DNA from 3 places in the Ureibacillus endophyticus genome. Region 1 is predicted to be linked to each of the others. Evidence: riboswitches for the same ligand, from Rfam matches in the RefSeq annotation. Region 1 holds a riboswitch; each other region holds the start of a gene.

Region 1 (5,645 bases):
TTGTATAGAAAATTTGGTACTATAATAGAAAGGAGTGAGTTCAACATGTTTTCATTTGGCGGAGTCCCTCAATGGTTTTTTATTATCGCAATTGTTTTCGCTATTGTCTTTGTCATTATTTCTGAATGGAATTCTCGCAGTTAATTTATATATTCAAGCTGAAAAATAGGATGAAAAGAAGTAAACCAATAGTTGAACTAATTAACATATAAATGCCTGCTTTATTTTTTCCATATTTCGATTCAATCATAATATTGATTGTTAATAGGATCGAAAAGAATAATAATATCCAGAAAATATGGATCACAAACTGTCTAAAAATCATTAACAATAAAAAGAACCCTATTAGGAAAATATTTCCATAAATCGTATACTTAGCTACAGTATTTTCTCCACCGAATTTTATTTTTTCTACCTTATATTTTCTTTTTAAAAATTTCTCAACTAATGTTGTAAATATAAAATTAAAAATAATAAAAATTGGTAACCAACTTGTATATTCTTCCCTAGTTAATTTATAGACGGAATTTTCAAAGTTTGGATGGTCATTATAAAACCACTCTTTCGTATCCAAATCATAAATATAGCCTGGTTTTGTTAATAGAACTTTATATCTTTTTAACACGTTATTTTTATATTTTAAAACGATATCTACATAAGCTCCATTTAAATACTCAATACTTGGTTTTGGTGTATCTACTTTTTTATTTGCGGTCAATAAACTGTGAAATTCTTTTAATTGTTGTTCATCAGTGTTTTTCTGTACAAAAGTATACCAAGAAGATGGTTTGACATCGAATTGATCAAATACTGAATCATTCAGAAAAAATACACTTTCCAACGATTGTTCAGAAGCTTGCTGAATTGCCATTTCATTTTTATTTGTGGTCGTTAAAAGGGCAAAGATAAGAAATACAATTGCAATTGTGACAAATCCAGTTAAAACGTTGATGAAATATTTAGGTTTTGATAAGTTCTTCTCAATTTTTTGCCATGTTTCTTTTTCCGCTACTTCATTTCGTGGTAATTCATTTAGATCATCCCAAATTGTTTTTTTCTTATTCATCATCCTCCACCCCTTTCCAAATCTTTCGTAAAGCATTAATGGCTTGTCGTTGTGTATTTTTCACTTTTTCCGTATTCCATCCTAATATTTGAGCTGTTTCTTCAATGGAAAGCTGTTCAATTTTCCTCAAAATGAGAACTTCTCGATGATTCACTTTAAGTTTCGATAATGCATCAAACAGTTCTTTTCTCTCTTCATTTTCTAAAATAAATTCAATGGCATCAGATTTTACGGTTTGTTCATGGCTTTTAAGAAATGGTATAAACTCTATAAGCTTTTTTCTTCTAAAATAGTCATAAACAACATTTCTAGCAATTTTTCTAAGCCATGTTAGTTCGCTAGCATCATTTCTAAACTGGTTATAGTTTTTATAGGCTTTTAAAAAAGTATCTTGTAATAAATCCTCTGCAACGGATTCATTTTGAACTAAATAAAATATGTATTTAAATATCGTTCTATTATGTTCTCGGTATAACTGATCCACTATGTTGCCCCCTTTCCTACTCCTATAGACGAACAAGTCTCAGAAAAGTGTAATAAAAAAGATACGTCTTAAATTACTTTGAGACGTACCAAAGAGAAAGGGCATCCAAAGAGTTATTACACTTTGGATGCCCTCCATACCATTATTTTAATGTACGCTTTAAAAACTCTTTTGTACGTTCTTGTTGTGGATTGACAAGGACTTGCTCAGGAGGTCCTTCTTCAACTATTACACCTTTATCCATAAATACGATTCGATCTGATACTTCACGGGCAAATTCCATTTCATGGGTAACAATTAGCATTGTATTCCCTTCATCAGCTAATTGGCGCATTACTTTTAATACTTCCCCAACCATTTCTGGATCTAGCGCTGAAGTTGGCTCATCGAACAGCATTACTTCTGGATCCATTGCAAGGGCACGTGCAATTGCAACGCGTTGTTTTTGACCACCGGATAATTGCTTTGGCTTAGCATTGACGTATTTGTCCATACCAACTGTTTTTAAATATTTTAAAGCATTTTGCTTCGCTGCTTCTTTTGAACGTTTTAACACTTTTAATTGACCAACCATACAATTTTTCAATACATTATGATTGTTGAACAAGTTAAATTGTTGGAATACCATTCCTAAGTGTGTACGGTATTTTCTAACGTCATGTTTGTCGTTTAAAATATTTTCACCATTATAAATGATTTCTCCACCAGTTGGCGTTTCCAATAGGTTGATACAACGTAAAAGCGTTGATTTTCCTGATCCTGAAGAACCAATTAAGCAAACCACTTCACCTTTATTTACTGTGAAATTTACATCGCGCAGCACTTCATGGTTGCCAAATGATTTATTCAGATGTTTGATTTCAATAACTTTTTCCATCTTTTGATCTCCTTACGCGATTAGTACATTTGCTCTTCTCGACGTTGTTCTACTTGATAAGCATTTTGGCCGTCCATTCTTTTTTCAACGTAACGTAAAATACGTGAAGCGACAAAAGTCATGATTAAGTACATGATACATGTGATTAAATAAGATTCTGCAAATCGGAAGTTCGCACCTGCGATTGATTTTGTAGTAAAGAATAATTCAGTTACACTAATTACACTTAATACAGCAGAGTCTTTAATGTTCATAATTAATTGGTTCCCTGTTGCTGGTAAAATATTACGGAAAACTTGAGGTAAAATAATGTGAATCATTGTTTGGAAATGACCCATACCGATTGCTTCAGCAGCTTCGTATTGTCCCTTATCAATCGAAACAATACCACCACGTACATATTCCGCCATATAAGCACCTGTATTTAATCCTACAACGACAACCGCTGCAACAAAACGATCCATTTCATAACCATAAGCAGCAATACCATAGAATACTACCATTGCCTGTACAATCATTGGTGTACCACGGAAGATTTCTACGTAAACTGTTAGGATGAAGTTGATAATTTTTAAGAAAATGGACTTAACAGATTTCTTACGAAGAGGAATCGTATGCATTACCCCGATAAATAATCCGATTAATGCACCAATAATTGTACTAATTACTGCAATTAGAAGCGTCATATAGGCGCCGCGTAAATAGCTTGGCCAATTCTCTTGTAGTATTGAGAGTATTATATCAAAACTCATAAATATCCTCCTAGTTAGATAAGCAAAAGGCGTTCTTGTTTGCGTGGCAAAAACGAAAGCATTTTCCTCGTTCGCCTCAAAGACAAGCGCCTGTAGCTAGACACGATTGAACTTATAAATATGTATCTTGCTCAGTAAAAAGTTATCACTGGCCTGTAGTAGACCAGTGATAGCCCAAACTGCATTAGTTAGCAGCTGGTTGGTTTGAAATTGCTTTATCCATAATTTCTTGACGTTCTTCTTCAGAAATTTCTGATAAAGCTTCGTTAATTTTAGCTAGGTTTTCGTCACCTTTACGAAGACCGATTGCTACAGAAACATCTTCTGGTTTTGTTTCAAATCCTTCTTCTAACTCAACAAAAGCAAAGTTCGAATTTGCTGAAGTAGAAGAGATTGCTTCTGGACGTTCTGCAACATAACCATCAATTACACCAGATTCTAAAGCTACACGCATGTGAGCGAAACTTTCCATTGCAGTTTCTTTTTTCACATCAGGAATTTGGTCAATAACTGCATAGTTAGTAGTGTTTAATTGAGATGTAATTTTTGCTCCAGCAAAGTCTGCTAATGTTTTAGCATCTTTATATTTTCCATCAGCTTTAACTACAATTACAAAATCACTTGTATAGTAGTTTTCTGTGAAATCGATTGCAGCTTTACGTTCTTCAGTTGGACTCATACCTGCAATGATTGCATCGATAACGTTAGATTGAAGGGCTGGTAATAAGCCGTCCCATTCTGTTTTAACAATAACTAATTCTTTTCCTAAAGCGTCTGCAACACGTTTAGCGATTTCTACATCGTAACCGCCAGCATATTCTTCAGAACCATCAATTTTTACAGCACCATTTGAATCATCTTTTTGTGTCCAGTTAAATGGAGGGTAACCTGCTTCTAAACCAACTTTAAATACTCCTTTTTCTTCAGTAGATCCAGAATCAGTAGAAGATGTTGCGTTGTCTTCTTTGTCAGAGGAACCACAAGCAGCTAAAACCATAATTGCAAACAATGATACAAATAGTAGTTTGAATTTTCTAGACATCGTTCTCTCTCCTTTACATACTTTTTTGGGCATTTAAAGAATAAAAAACGACCTAAGATGAACTCAGGTCGTCTATTTCTCTAATAGCCTAAATCCTCTAAACGTCCCGATTGAGATAGCACCCCTCAGTTGGTTGGGAGACCAGCTGAGACAGTCCTGCAGTTATTCACTGCAGACCCAGTATGAAAGTAGTGAGCCTACTGACATACTTCGGCAATATTTCCTTCTTCCTCTATTCATCGTTGCTCTACACTCCAAAAGGAACTAATAAATATCGCGCCTCTACCCCACATGTAACGTGAGGTTTTAATATTAAATTTCTATTAAAATGTTACTATATGAATATTATAATGTCAATATTCATTTTTCTGATAATAGGAAATTACTATCTAAATGGTGTTAATTAAATAATACTTCCCAACTATTTTTATCTGAATATTTATATTTCTTAAGGTACAGTAAAAAACTAGCGGATAATACAATCCGCTAGTAAATGTTATATTAAGAATTTAATAATAAATCTTCTGGATTTTCGATTAATTCTTTAACTGTTTTTAAGAATCCTACTGAATCTTTTCCGTCGATGATACGGTGATCGTAAGAAAGTGCTACGTACATCATTGGACGGATTTGAACTTCACCATTTACAGCAACTGGGCGGTTAACAATTGAGTGCATACCTAAAATACCAGCTTGAGTACCGTTCATGATTGGTGTTGACATTAATGAACCGAATACACCACCGTTTGTGATTGTGAATGATCCACCAGCCATGTCATTTAAGCCTAATTTTTTCTCACGAGCTTTTTTCGCTAAGTTCGCGATATCTTTTTCGATTTCAGCGAAGTTTTTGCTGTTTGCATCACGTACAACTGGTACTACTAAACCTTCTTCAGTTGATACAGCGATACCGATATCAAAGAAGTTATTTAAGTGAATTTCATCGCCAACGATTTGAGCGTTAACGTATGGATATTTTTTAAGTGCCGCCACAACAGCTTTTGTGAAGAATGACATGAAACCAAGTTTGATGTCGTTAGCTTTCACGAACTCTTCTTGTTTACGTTTACGAAGTGCCATGATGTTAGTCATGTCAATTTCGTTGAATGTAGTTAACATTGCAGTTGATTGTTTAACTTCTAATAAACGTTTTGCAATTGTTTGACGACGACGGCTCATTTTTTCAATTGTTACACGGTCAGAATTAGCTGCTGGTGTGAATACAACTGGGCCACCTGTAGTCGCAACTGGTGTAGGTGCTGCTACTGGAGCTACAGCTGGTGCTGTACCATGCGCTGCCACGTCTTGTACACGCACACGACCTTGTGGATCTACTGGAGAGATTGCGCTAAGGTCGATTCCTTTTTCACGAGCTAATTTACGAGCTGCAGGAGATGCTACAACGCGTTCATTTGAAGTTTCTT
Region 2 (5,645 bases), 1.4 Mb from region 1:
AATATCCGATGTTCCTAAAATTCTTAAAGACACAGTTGTATTTGCTTCCACTGGTGAATATTCCTTTAAGAAACGTTCTAAAATAGTATTCATATGTCTATATGATAAAACATTTGTTGGTTTTAATGTCTGATCTCCATAACCTTTTAAAATACCTAATGAAACAGCTTTTGCAACTTCATCACGGTTATCTTTTTGTATTTCTTTACTATCTTTAAATTTATTTAAAACTGCTTCAGAATAGTCGCTATCCTTTTGTAGCGCATTTGCAACAATGACAATTGCCTCTTCTCGCGTAATCTTGTCATCTGGAGCAAATTGTGTTTCCGTTTTTCCTGACACTAACTTTAATTCGATTGCTTTTTCAATATAAGGTTTTAAAGAGTCCGGTACATCTTCAAATTTCACTGTTTTTCCAGTACCTAGCTCTAATCCCATTGTTTCAATTACTTTTTTTACATATTCCCCGCGTGTTACTTCATTTATATCTACTGCTGCGCTTGTAGGTTCAACATGTGCAATATTCGTAGCTGCAAGCGATAACAAAAGTGCAGAAGCAGTTAACTTTTTCCACATCTCACTCCATTCCCTTCTTTTTATAGAATTTTCAAGCAAAACAATTCTACCAAAGAAAGGAATTTAAATATAGTAATTTGCATTTCTGGGAAAAAATAATAATAGCTAACTGTATTAATAGATAGTACTAAGATAATAATGATTAATGAACAAATAGTTAATAAACTAAATAAAAGACTAAAGGCTGACACAAAAAATAGTTGTTTGAATTAGCCCTTAGTCATTTTATATTTTTATTGTCCTGAACGACCTCTTAATTGTGCTTCAGCCATTTGCACAAGGCGTTTTGTAATTTCTCCACCAACTGAACCATTCGCACGAGAAGCATCCTCTGGTCCAAGGTTTACACCAAATTCGCGAGCAATTTCGTATTTCATTTGATCAACTGCCGCCTGTGCTCCAGGTACTTGTAACTTATTTGAACTACGGTCAGCCATTTCTTTCACCTCCTTATGCCTTTAGATTGTTCACCTTGAATGTTTTAATACAGAGTTAATAGTACCTGTAAAGTATCAATTTCCCTCGTATAATCGTTAAATAGTTTGAATTTGCTAATTTTTTTATAAATTTAGAAAAGGTGTTGCATTCCACTATAAAAGGATGTACACTAATTGATAATTATATATTTTCTTATTTCAAAACTTTTGAAGTAAGGATAGAGGCGCAAAGACCATTAGTACACAATTCGAGGAGAATGAGGTCCGTTGACAATTGTCGAAAGGGGAATTTGCCGAAGCTACAAGATGCTCATTTAATCTTGAAGCTGGTTCTGTTGTTGAATAAATGCAGAACTGTCATATAGGTTTTACTATATGGAGGGCTATCTTACGCAAGGAAATGATTTTTATTTCTAAGCAATAACGAGTCCTCGTTATTGCTTTTTTGCGTTTATACATTAACGCCCTTCTCCCTCTATTCGATTATAAAAATGATGAGGATGTGGAGAAGAATGAATTTCGGAAAAATTTTAACTGCTATGGTAACTCCTTTTGATCAAAATGGTGAAATTGATTGGCAGGCAACTGAAAACTTAATTAATTATTTAATTGCAAACGGTACTGATGGATTAGTCGTATCAGGTACAACTGGTGAGTCACCAACATTAAGCGAAGAAGAAAAAGTTCAACTATTTAATTTCGCAGTAAAAGTAGTGAATGGTCGAATTCCTGTTATTGCTGGTACTGGTTCGTACAACACAAAAGCATCAATTGAACTAACAAGAGCTGCTGAAAGTGCAGGAGTTGATGCGGTTATGCTTGTTGCTCCATACTATAACAAGCCATCGCAAGAAGGATTATATCAACACTTCAAAGCAATCGCTGAAAGTACTGTATTGCCTATTATTTTATATAACGTTCCAGGTCGTAGTGTCGTTAACATTTCTGTTGATACAGTTGTTCGACTATCAGAAATTAAAAATATCGTAGCGATTAAAGAAGCAAGCGGTAATTTAGATGCAATGGCAGAGATTATTGAAAAAACACCAGAACATTTCACATTATATAGTGGTGATGATGGTTTAACGATTCCAGCACTTTCAATCGGTGGAGCTGGTGTAATCTCAGTTGCATCTCATATTATTGGTAATGAAATGCAATCAATGATTCAAAAATTCTTAAGTGGTAATTTACAAGAAGCAGCACGTGATCACCGCAGACTATTACCAGTTATGAAAGTATTATTTGCTACACCAAACCCAACATCAGTAAAAGCTGCATTAAACCTAAATGGAGTGAATGTTGGTGGCGTTCGTTTACCAATGATTCCACTAAACAACGAAGAATTAAACAATCTTCAAAAAGTTTTAAATACAATTGAAACAGTAAATGCGTAAATAGCAAAAGCGTCTCAGCGAGTGAGACGCTTTTATTATTTGGCTTTTGCATTTGATGATTGCATTAATTTCGTTAAGTAATATTGTTCTTCCCTTGCCATATGATCTGCCATGGAAGCTGTAAATGTTCCAAGAATTTCAGCGCTCAATTCCATTTCCTTAAGCTCGTTTAAAAAGGTTTTAAATAAGCCCATTTCCACTTCCACATCATGATTAAATTTTTTTAATGCGGGGAATCTCTTCACATTACTACGCAAATATCCGGTTAACTCAACCGCTTTTAAATAAAATTGTTCAAATTGTTTCGTAAATTCATAACTTTTTTCCTTTAACCTTTTTTCAACACCATCGAGTTGATCATTAATTGCCCCAGCATGACCAGCAGCATCAACTAGCCATACTAAATGATGATGTAATTCATGAAAAATAGGCGGCACTTTTTTAACTTTTAAATAACTTAAAATTAGCTGATATTCCTCTAACTCATTCACCATATGATTCATAAAAGTAGGAGATAAATGGATATTCATTTGACCAAGCAAATGACGTTTAATAAGGGACAGCTTAAATTGTTTTAGTTCAGCTACAAGTTTTTCCACATCTCTTGTAAAGTTCTCGATAGTTGATTCATTTTGAGAGTCTACTTGTCTACGGAGTTGATCAAAATTCTTAATGAAGTAAACCGCTTTTGAAATATCATCTTTTTCTGAAGGATATAGCGAGTCATAAATAAAACGACTATGGTCACTTAACACATGTAGCCAAAAGGAATGTTCAAATACGGCACTTCTTAAGTAATCGGACACTAATTCAACCCCTTATCACACTTTTCTTTCACTTTATTCCACAGTATTTCGTTTTATTAATTGATATTTACAAAGCCCGAAAATCTACACAAGATTTCCGGGCTACTATTATTTAAACTTATTCAATTCGATTTTGACACTTTTTAAAAATTCATTTGCTTTTGCTTCAGGAGCTTTTGTCATTAAACTCACTACAATAAATAATATTGTTGAAAGTGAGATTCCCCATACCCCTGAAGCAAGTCCAAATGGTTTATATTTGAACAGTTCAAGTATAATAACAACTACACCACTTATCATGACACTCGATAACACCCCTGCTGCTGTTCCACGTTTCCAGAAGAATGTTCCAATAATAGAAGGTACTACAACAAGTAATCCCGCAGAGGAAGCAACAGATAAAACCGCTATTAAATCTAACTCCATTTCAGCAAATAGATAAGCTAATATAGCAATTATCGGAATAACAATTTTTCCAACTCGCAATTGCATGGCGTCAGTAGAATTCTTTTTGACCTGACTATAGACATCCCTTGCAAATAAGGATGAGAGAGTTAGCAAGATTGAATCAATTGTAGAGATTGCTGCTGCCATGATTCCGACCATCACGATTACCCCTAAAACTGGTGGTACTGCATCAGACGATAATACCATTGGAGTTGCCAAATCCGCCTTTTCTAAATTTGGGAACATCACAACTGCTGAGAATCCCCAAATCACTGCAACTAGTGTATAAATTAATCCAAATATCATAAAGCCCATAAGCATGATACGGAGACTTTTTAAAGAGGCTGGCATAAATAATCGCTGACTAACCTGTGGATTTGATAAACTAAAGAAGAACCACGGTATCGTCATTCCTATAAATGTTGTAAAACTCCAAAAACCATTTCCAGGTACTGCTAAATGCTCTGGTTTCGTTGATTCAATAGCACCGAAAAAGTCACTAAATCCCCCTAAGCTATTGATTAATATAAGTACTACAACCGTTGATGTAATAATCATGAAAACAGCTTGCAGTGAATCCGTCCATGCAACGGAACGAATTCCAGCAATATACGAAAATACAATGGCAACAATTGTGGCAATAATTACACCTGTTGAATAGGAGATTTCATTATTCGTCATACCTTGTAATAAATAGCCGACACCGGAAAGTTGTACAGCACTATAGGGTATTAAAAATACACAACTTGTAATCGAAACGACAAGAGCTACCATCTTATTATCATAACGATCGCCTAACATTTCAGAAGGCGTAATATAACCATATTTCTTCCCTACCACCCAGAATCGTGGACCAAAGAAGGCTACTAGAGAAACACCCATTAAGTAAATTAATTCAAATCCAATTGCACCAACACCACCATTGTAGGTTAACCCTGCTAACCCTACTAACATAAAGGCACTATAAGTTGTCGCACTATAACTTAAGGCAGATACAATCCCACCCATCTTCCGATCGCCTAAAAAATAACTCCCCATATTTGTCTGCTTACCACTTCTAGATAAATAGGCAACAAACAATGCAATGAGGATATATACTACAATTCCCCACCAGACCATAGATGTTGTCATTTCTTCACTTCCAATCCTTTGTTAAGAAAAAATTAATCCCTATTACAATACATGTCAGCACTGTCCATATTAAAAAACTACCGTACCATTTTGCTACATCTGTTAATAACGTATATGGAAGTATGTATGCTAGCAAAATCATTATCAAAATGGCTAGTGCCCACTTCAATTCATTTCCTTTCAAATTATCACCTCATAAGATAATTGACTGATTATTAGTATAACTAAATCCTTACAAATTAAAAATAATCAAAATTTTTGTTCATTAAAAATAGTATTTTTCATTTTTAATTTAAGTTATATTTTAATAGATTGAAAATTCTATATAAAGGAAGTTTTAATAATGAAAACATATAAAATTGCCGTAATCCCGGGGGATGGAATTGGCAAAGAAGTTGTCCCAGCAGCAATTGAAGTGCTAGATACTGTGGCGAAACTTGATGGAGGCTTCCAATTTGAATGGACATACTTTCCATGGGGTTGCGATTATTATTTAGAACATGGCGAAATGATGCCAGAAGACGGAATTGAAACCCTTAAAAAGTATGATCAAATCTTTTTAGGTGCAGTTGGGATGCCTGAGCTCGTACCTGATCATATTTCACTTTGGGGTCTGTTAATTAAAATTCGCCGAGAGCTAAAACAATCTATTAATGTTCGCCCTGCAAAACTGCTACAAGGTCTTCAATCACCATTAAGAGATCCACAAAACTTTGATATAACGGTTGTTCGTGAAAATTCAGAAGGTGAATATTCCGATAGTGGTGGTCGCATTCATCAAGGAGCAGACGAAATTGCTATTCAAAACGCCATTTTCACAAGGAAAGGTACAGAACGTGCAATGCGCTACG
Region 3 (5,645 bases), 830 kb from region 1:
AATTCAACTTCAGCACCTAGCGCTTTTTGAACACGAGTTTGGAAAATGTGCCAAGCGATGAAAATAACAAGGAATACTCCTGTGAAACGTTGAATTGCGAACATCCAGTTACGGAATGTACCGAAGCGTTTCACGTTGTGTGTGGCAGTAAAGGCAATAAAGATACCATACAGACCATGGAATAAAATTGGTATGTAGATTACTACCCATTCAACAATTAACAATAGCCAGTGTGGAATTAAGTCCATCATTCCTGTAGCATTGTTGTAGTTTTCTTCACCACCCGTAGCAGTGAAGTTCAGCGATAAGTGGAACACTAAGAACAGACCTACAGGAATAATACCTAGTAGTGAATGTAAGCGTCGCCAGTAGAACTCTCGATTTTTCGACAAGACTGTTACCCCCCTTAGTACTTTAAATACAGTAGCCAATATAACGTCACTATTTTGTAAACGTTCAATCATTGACTGTGTATTTCATCATGGTACAATATTATGACATGTCCATTGTACTCTCAGAAACCAACACCGTCAAGGTTACTTGGAATTTTTTAATCGACCGAAAATGGAATATTTTTTCTAAGACAAGCCATAAATATTCTGAAAAAAACTTACTTTTCCTAAAATACCCTAAAAAAATAATTAAATTCATGAAAGAAGGAATTTTAGATGACATCAATTCACGATAAAACAGTTCCTGCATTTGGTTACGAAATTATTAGAGATTACATACTTCCTACTATTTTGGGAAAACATGAAAAGGATGTTCTCTACTGGGCTGGAAAAGATTTAGCACGTAAATTTCCATGTACTGATCTTCAACTCATTACCTCATTCTTTCAGGATGCAGGATGGGGTACTCTCTTAGTTGAAAAGGAAGAAAAAGATGGTTATATCCTCACTTTGTCAAATGAAGCAGATTTGTTTAACTTAGAAAATCGAACATTCCGACTAGAAGCAGGTTTTATTGCTGAACAGATACAATCAATTCAAGGCTGTATTACGGAATGCTATGATGAAAAAAGAGAAAAACAAAATCAAATTGTATTTACAGTAAAATGGGACAACAAGGAAAAAATAGGTTAAGAATAAATTTCTTCCATATTAATATAGAAGAAAAGGTGTTTTCGAAAATCGAAAACACCTTTTTATTTCTACTTTACAATTTCCTCTATTAAATTAAATTCATCGTGTAAAGCATTTGCTGCTTTAACCATATCATCTTGTGGTACGACAACTGATACTTTTATTTCTGATGTACTTACCATTTTTACTAGAATATTTTCCTTACGTAATCGATCAAACATACGAGCAGCTACTCCAGGATTTGAAACCATGCCTGCCCCAACGATTGAGACTTTTGATAACCCAACTTCAAAATCCGCAAAGCTAAATCCTAATTCCGGTTTATTTTTTTCAAGTACTTTAATTGCTTCAGCAAAATCCTCTTTATCTATAGAGAAGGAAACAGTCGGTTTTACTCCATCTATTACTGCTTGTACAATAATGTCGACATCGATATTGTTATTGGCTAGAGTTGAAAAAATATTTGCTAACGAAGAATTTTCATACGAATCGTATCCTACCGTTAAACGAATAATTTCTGCCTCATATGCAACGCCTCTAACAACTAGGTTTTTTTCCATGTCAACCTCTCCTTTAATCAATGTTCCTTGAGCTTCCGTACTTGAACGAACTACTAATGGTATTTCATAAATTTTTGCTAATTCAACTGCTCTTGGATGTACAGTTTGAGAACCTAAATGTGCTAATTCTAACATTTCATCATAAGTGATTTGTTTTAACCTTCTTGCACCTTTTACAACTGCTGGATCTGCTGTATAAATTCCATCTTGAGCAGTAAAGATTTCAATATGCTCAGCCTTTAGCGCAACTCCAATCGCTACTGCAGTTGTATCTGCCCCGCCATCACCAAGTGTTAAGATATTATTCCTGTTATCAACACCTTGTGAGCCTGCAACAATAACGATTTCTCCTTTTTTGAGGCGGTCAATAATTCGTTCACCATTGATATTGTTTATTAGAACACTATCATTGTTTTCAATTGTTTCAATCCCCGCTTGCCATCCTGTTAATGAAATAGCTTTAAATCCTTTTTTCTGTATTGCGATTGCTAAAAGGCTACTAGCAATTTGTGCGTTGGTCGATTCAATTACATGCAACTCTCGTTTTGATGGTTTGTCTGATAGGAGATTTACAATTTGATAATTTTTATCTTCCAATAACTCCATATTTGGAACGACCACAATTACATTGCGTCCTCTTTTCTTTTCATCAATAATTCGTTTTGCGATTTGTTCTATTTTTTCAGTTGATGATAGTGAGGTGCTATCAATTTTTATTACGATGCTAACCATTTGTACCCTCTCCTTTATACGAAGAACTTAATTGGTTTTCTATAAAAAAGGGCAACCTCTCACTTATCGTGAAAAGCTGCCCCACCATACATAATGCAAGAAAGTATATGAACTGAGATAGCCCTCCAGAATCATTTTTAGATTCTGACAGTCTTACATTTATTCAATGCAAAACCAGCAAGTAAACCGAACAATTTGTTCACCGCTTCGGCAAGTTACCCTTTCGCAAGTCTTCATTGGAATTGTTCATCCTTCAACAAGTTACTATTGAACCTTGCACCTCTACCATTCTATTAAATTTTCTTGTGCTTACAATATCATACAATTATTCCTTTGGCAATGTATCTTTATGGAAATATTGGTATATTGCATTGGCAGTTTTACTAGGTATGTTTGCTTCCATTAATTGTTCCACAGTAGATTCTTTTATTTTTTTGATTGATCCAAAATGTTTTAATAATTGTTGCTTTCGTTTTGGTCCTATTCCTTCAATTTGATCTAAGACTGATTGTATTGCATTCGTTTGATGTTGTTGACGTAAAAACGTAATTGCAAAACGGTGTACTTCATCCTGAATTCTTTGGAGTAAGTAGAAGCCATCGCTTGTTCGTTTCATTTCAATTGGAACAGGTGGATCACCGAATAGTAGCTGGGAGGTGTTATGTTTTTCATCCTTTGCCAAACCAGCAATCGGTATGTAAAGTCCGAGTTCATCCTCCACTACTTCTCTAGCAACTTCCATTTGCCCTTTTCCACCATCGATGATGATTAAATCTGGTAAAGGTAAATTTTCTTTTAAAACTCTCGTGTATCTACGGCGAATTACTTCCTGCATTGCACCATAATCATCGTGTTTTGCCGCTTCTCGAAGTTTATATTTTCGGTATTCCTTTTTAGCAGGTTTTCCGTCTATAAATACAACCATTGCGGATACTGCATCGGCTCCATGCATGTGACTATTATCAAAGGCTTCAATTCTAAGTGGTGGTGCAATATTCATGGCTAAACCTAATTCCTCACATGCGCCTACAGTACGTTCTTCTTGTCGTTCAATTAGCTGAAATTTTTCATGTAAAGCAATTTGTGCGTTTTTCATCGCCAAGTCCACTAATTCCTTTTTCTGTCCCCTTTTAGGAATGATTACTTTAACATCTAACAATTTTTCTAAAATAGTTTCATCGATATTGCTTGGAATAAAAATTTCTTTTGGTTTTATATGTTCAGGTATGTCGTAAAAACGACCGATAAATGTTAGGAATTCTTCTTCTGGATCTTGATGTATTGGAAAAATTGACACATCTCTTTCAATTAGTTTACCTTGTCGTACAAAAAATACTTGTACACACATCCATCCTTTTTCAACGGCATAGCCGAAAACATCTCGATTGGATAAATCTTTAGAGACAATCTTTTGCTTTTGCATAATCGTTTCGATATGAGCAATTTGATCTCGGTATTCTTTTGCTCGTTCGAATTCCAGATTTTCTGCTGCATCTAGCATTTTCTTTTGCAGATTGTCTTTAACTTCTTCATAGCCACCACTTAAAAATTTAGAAATTTCTTCAATCATTTCCTCATAAACAATTGGCTCTATTTCCTTTACACAAGGAGCTAAACATTGTCCGAGATGATAATATAAACATACTCGATCAGGTAGTTTTGAACATTTTCGGAGAGGATAAATTCGGTCTAACAATTTTCTTGTTTCATTGGCAGCGAATGCATTTGGATATGGCCCAAAATATTTTGCTTTGTCTTTTTTAACTTTTCGAGTTGTTAGTATGCGCGGATATTTTTCATTTGTAATCTTTATATAAGGATAAGTTTTATCGTCTTTTAGCATAATATTGTATTTTGGATCATGCAGTTTAATTAAGTTTAGCTCCAACATTAGTGCTTCTAAATTACTAGATGTGACGATATATTCAAAGTCCTCGATTTCACTAACTAAGCGTTGGGTCTTTCCATCATGCGTACCGGTAAAGTAAGAACGAACACGATTTTTTAAGACTTTCGCTTTTCCAACATAAATAATTGTTCCTTGACGATCTTTCATTAAATAACAACCAGGTTCATCCGGTAAGATTGCCAATTTATATTGAATGTTTTCATTCATACTTATCACCTTTAATTTTTCGATATCTTTATTATAAAATTTAGGTGAAGACAAAAGCGAGAGAAAAGATAAGCAAATTAATTACTTTGAAGAGCAAATATTTTAGCCAAATAAGCAAATAAATCCAGGTCAAAAGCAAATAATAAAGAAAGGCTGTGTTAAAAGTCATTTGACTTTTGACACAGCCCTTGATTAGTAGAATTATTTATTGTTGTTAATGAATTCAGCTAATGCTTCTTTTGGTTGGAATCCAACAGTTTTTGCAACTTGTTGACCATCTTTGAATAATAATAAAGTCGGAATTGACATTACTTGATATTCAGCAGCAGTTGCTTGGTTATTATCAACGTCTAATTTGACGATTTTTACTTCTTCTCCCATTTCAGCATCAAGCTCTTCTAAAACAGGTGCGATCATTTTACAAGGTCCACACCATGTAGCCCAGAAGTCTACTAATACTAAACCTTTTTCGATTTGTTGAGCGAAATCTTGATCTGTTGCGTGTGTAATTGCCATATAAATAGCCTCCTTATTCTAACATCAAATGTAGTATAGCATGATTTACCAGAGAAAAAATAATATTTTGCTTACTGTAGTATTATGTCGAATTTAAGAAGCTTTATTACGCTAGAAAAAACTGCAATCCTATTAAGAATTGCAGTTCACCAAATCAATTATGAATTAACTTTTAATGCTTTAAATTCTTCGATTAATAATGGAATCACTTCGAATAAGTCTCCAACAATTCCATAATCAGCTACTTTGAAAATGTTAGCTTCTGGATCTTTATTAATGGCAACGATTACTTTCGAGTTCGACATACCAGCTAAATGTTGGATTGCCCCAGAGATACCAGCAGCAATATAAAGATCTGGAGTAACTACTTTACCAGTTTGACCAATTTGAAGCGAGTAGTCACAGTATCCTGCATCACACGCACCACGAGAAGCACCAACTGCTCCACCTAGTAAGTTTGCAAGCTCTTTTAAAGGTTCAAAACCATCAGCAGATTTTACACCACGCCCACCTGAAACAATTACTTTTGCTTCCGATAAGTCTACACCTGTCGATGCTTTACGAACTACTTCTTTAATAATTGTACGTAAGTTTTGAATATCAACAGAAAGTTCTACTACTTCACCAGCACGGTTT

What was found. A riboswitch is a leader RNA that binds a small molecule or an ion and turns the genes downstream of it on or off. The one in region 1 is predicted to bind lysine.
Region 2: linked by a shared signal. The riboswitch ahead of dapA (4-hydroxy-tetrahydrodipicolinate synthase) and the one ahead of NKR20_RS07945 (transporter substrate-binding domain-containing protein) in region 1 are both predicted to bind lysine.
Region 3: linked by a shared signal. The riboswitch ahead of NKR20_RS12155 (aspartate kinase) and the one ahead of NKR20_RS07945 (transporter substrate-binding domain-containing protein) in region 1 are both predicted to bind lysine.

Annotation. Positions count from the first base shown of each region.
Region 1 covers NZ_JAMYWW010000001.1:1,638,263-1,643,907, reverse strand. The annotation lists gene NKR20_RS07965 (hypothetical protein) at 146-1,066, opposite strand; gene NKR20_RS07960 (RNA polymerase sigma factor) at 1,059-1,550, opposite strand; gene NKR20_RS07955 (amino acid ABC transporter ATP-binding protein) at 1,693-2,427, opposite strand; gene NKR20_RS07950 (amino acid ABC transporter permease) at 2,448-3,179, opposite strand; gene NKR20_RS07945 (transporter substrate-binding domain-containing protein) at 3,364-4,221, opposite strand; lysine riboswitch at 4,330-4,514, opposite strand; gene odhB (2-oxoglutarate dehydrogenase complex dihydrolipoyllysine-residue succinyltransferase) at 4,723-5,645, opposite strand, start outside.
Region 2 covers NZ_JAMYWW010000001.1:3,067,217-3,072,861, forward strand. The annotation lists gene NKR20_RS15220 (bifunctional 2',3'-cyclic-nucleotide 2'-phosphodiesterase/3'-nucleotidase) at 1-576, opposite strand, end outside; gene NKR20_RS15225 (alpha/beta-type small acid-soluble spore protein) at 810-1,013, opposite strand; lysine riboswitch at 1,225-1,407, shown strand; gene dapA (4-hydroxy-tetrahydrodipicolinate synthase) at 1,526-2,410, shown strand; gene NKR20_RS15235 (DUF2935 domain-containing protein) at 2,446-3,216, opposite strand; gene NKR20_RS15240 (sodium:solute symporter family protein) at 3,325-4,794, opposite strand; gene NKR20_RS15245 (hypothetical protein) at 4,799-4,978, opposite strand; gene NKR20_RS15250 (tartrate dehydrogenase) at 5,138-5,645, shown strand, end outside.
Region 3 covers NZ_JAMYWW010000001.1:2,468,470-2,474,114, forward strand. The annotation lists gene NKR20_RS12145 (succinate dehydrogenase cytochrome b558 subunit) at 1-392, opposite strand, end outside; gene NKR20_RS12150 (YslB family protein) at 669-1,085, shown strand; gene NKR20_RS12155 (aspartate kinase) at 1,154-2,377, opposite strand; lysine riboswitch at 2,488-2,670, opposite strand; gene uvrC (excinuclease ABC subunit UvrC) at 2,703-4,493, opposite strand; gene trxA (thioredoxin) at 4,695-5,009, opposite strand; gene NKR20_RS12170 (electron transfer flavoprotein subunit alpha/FixB family protein) at 5,168-5,645, opposite strand, start outside.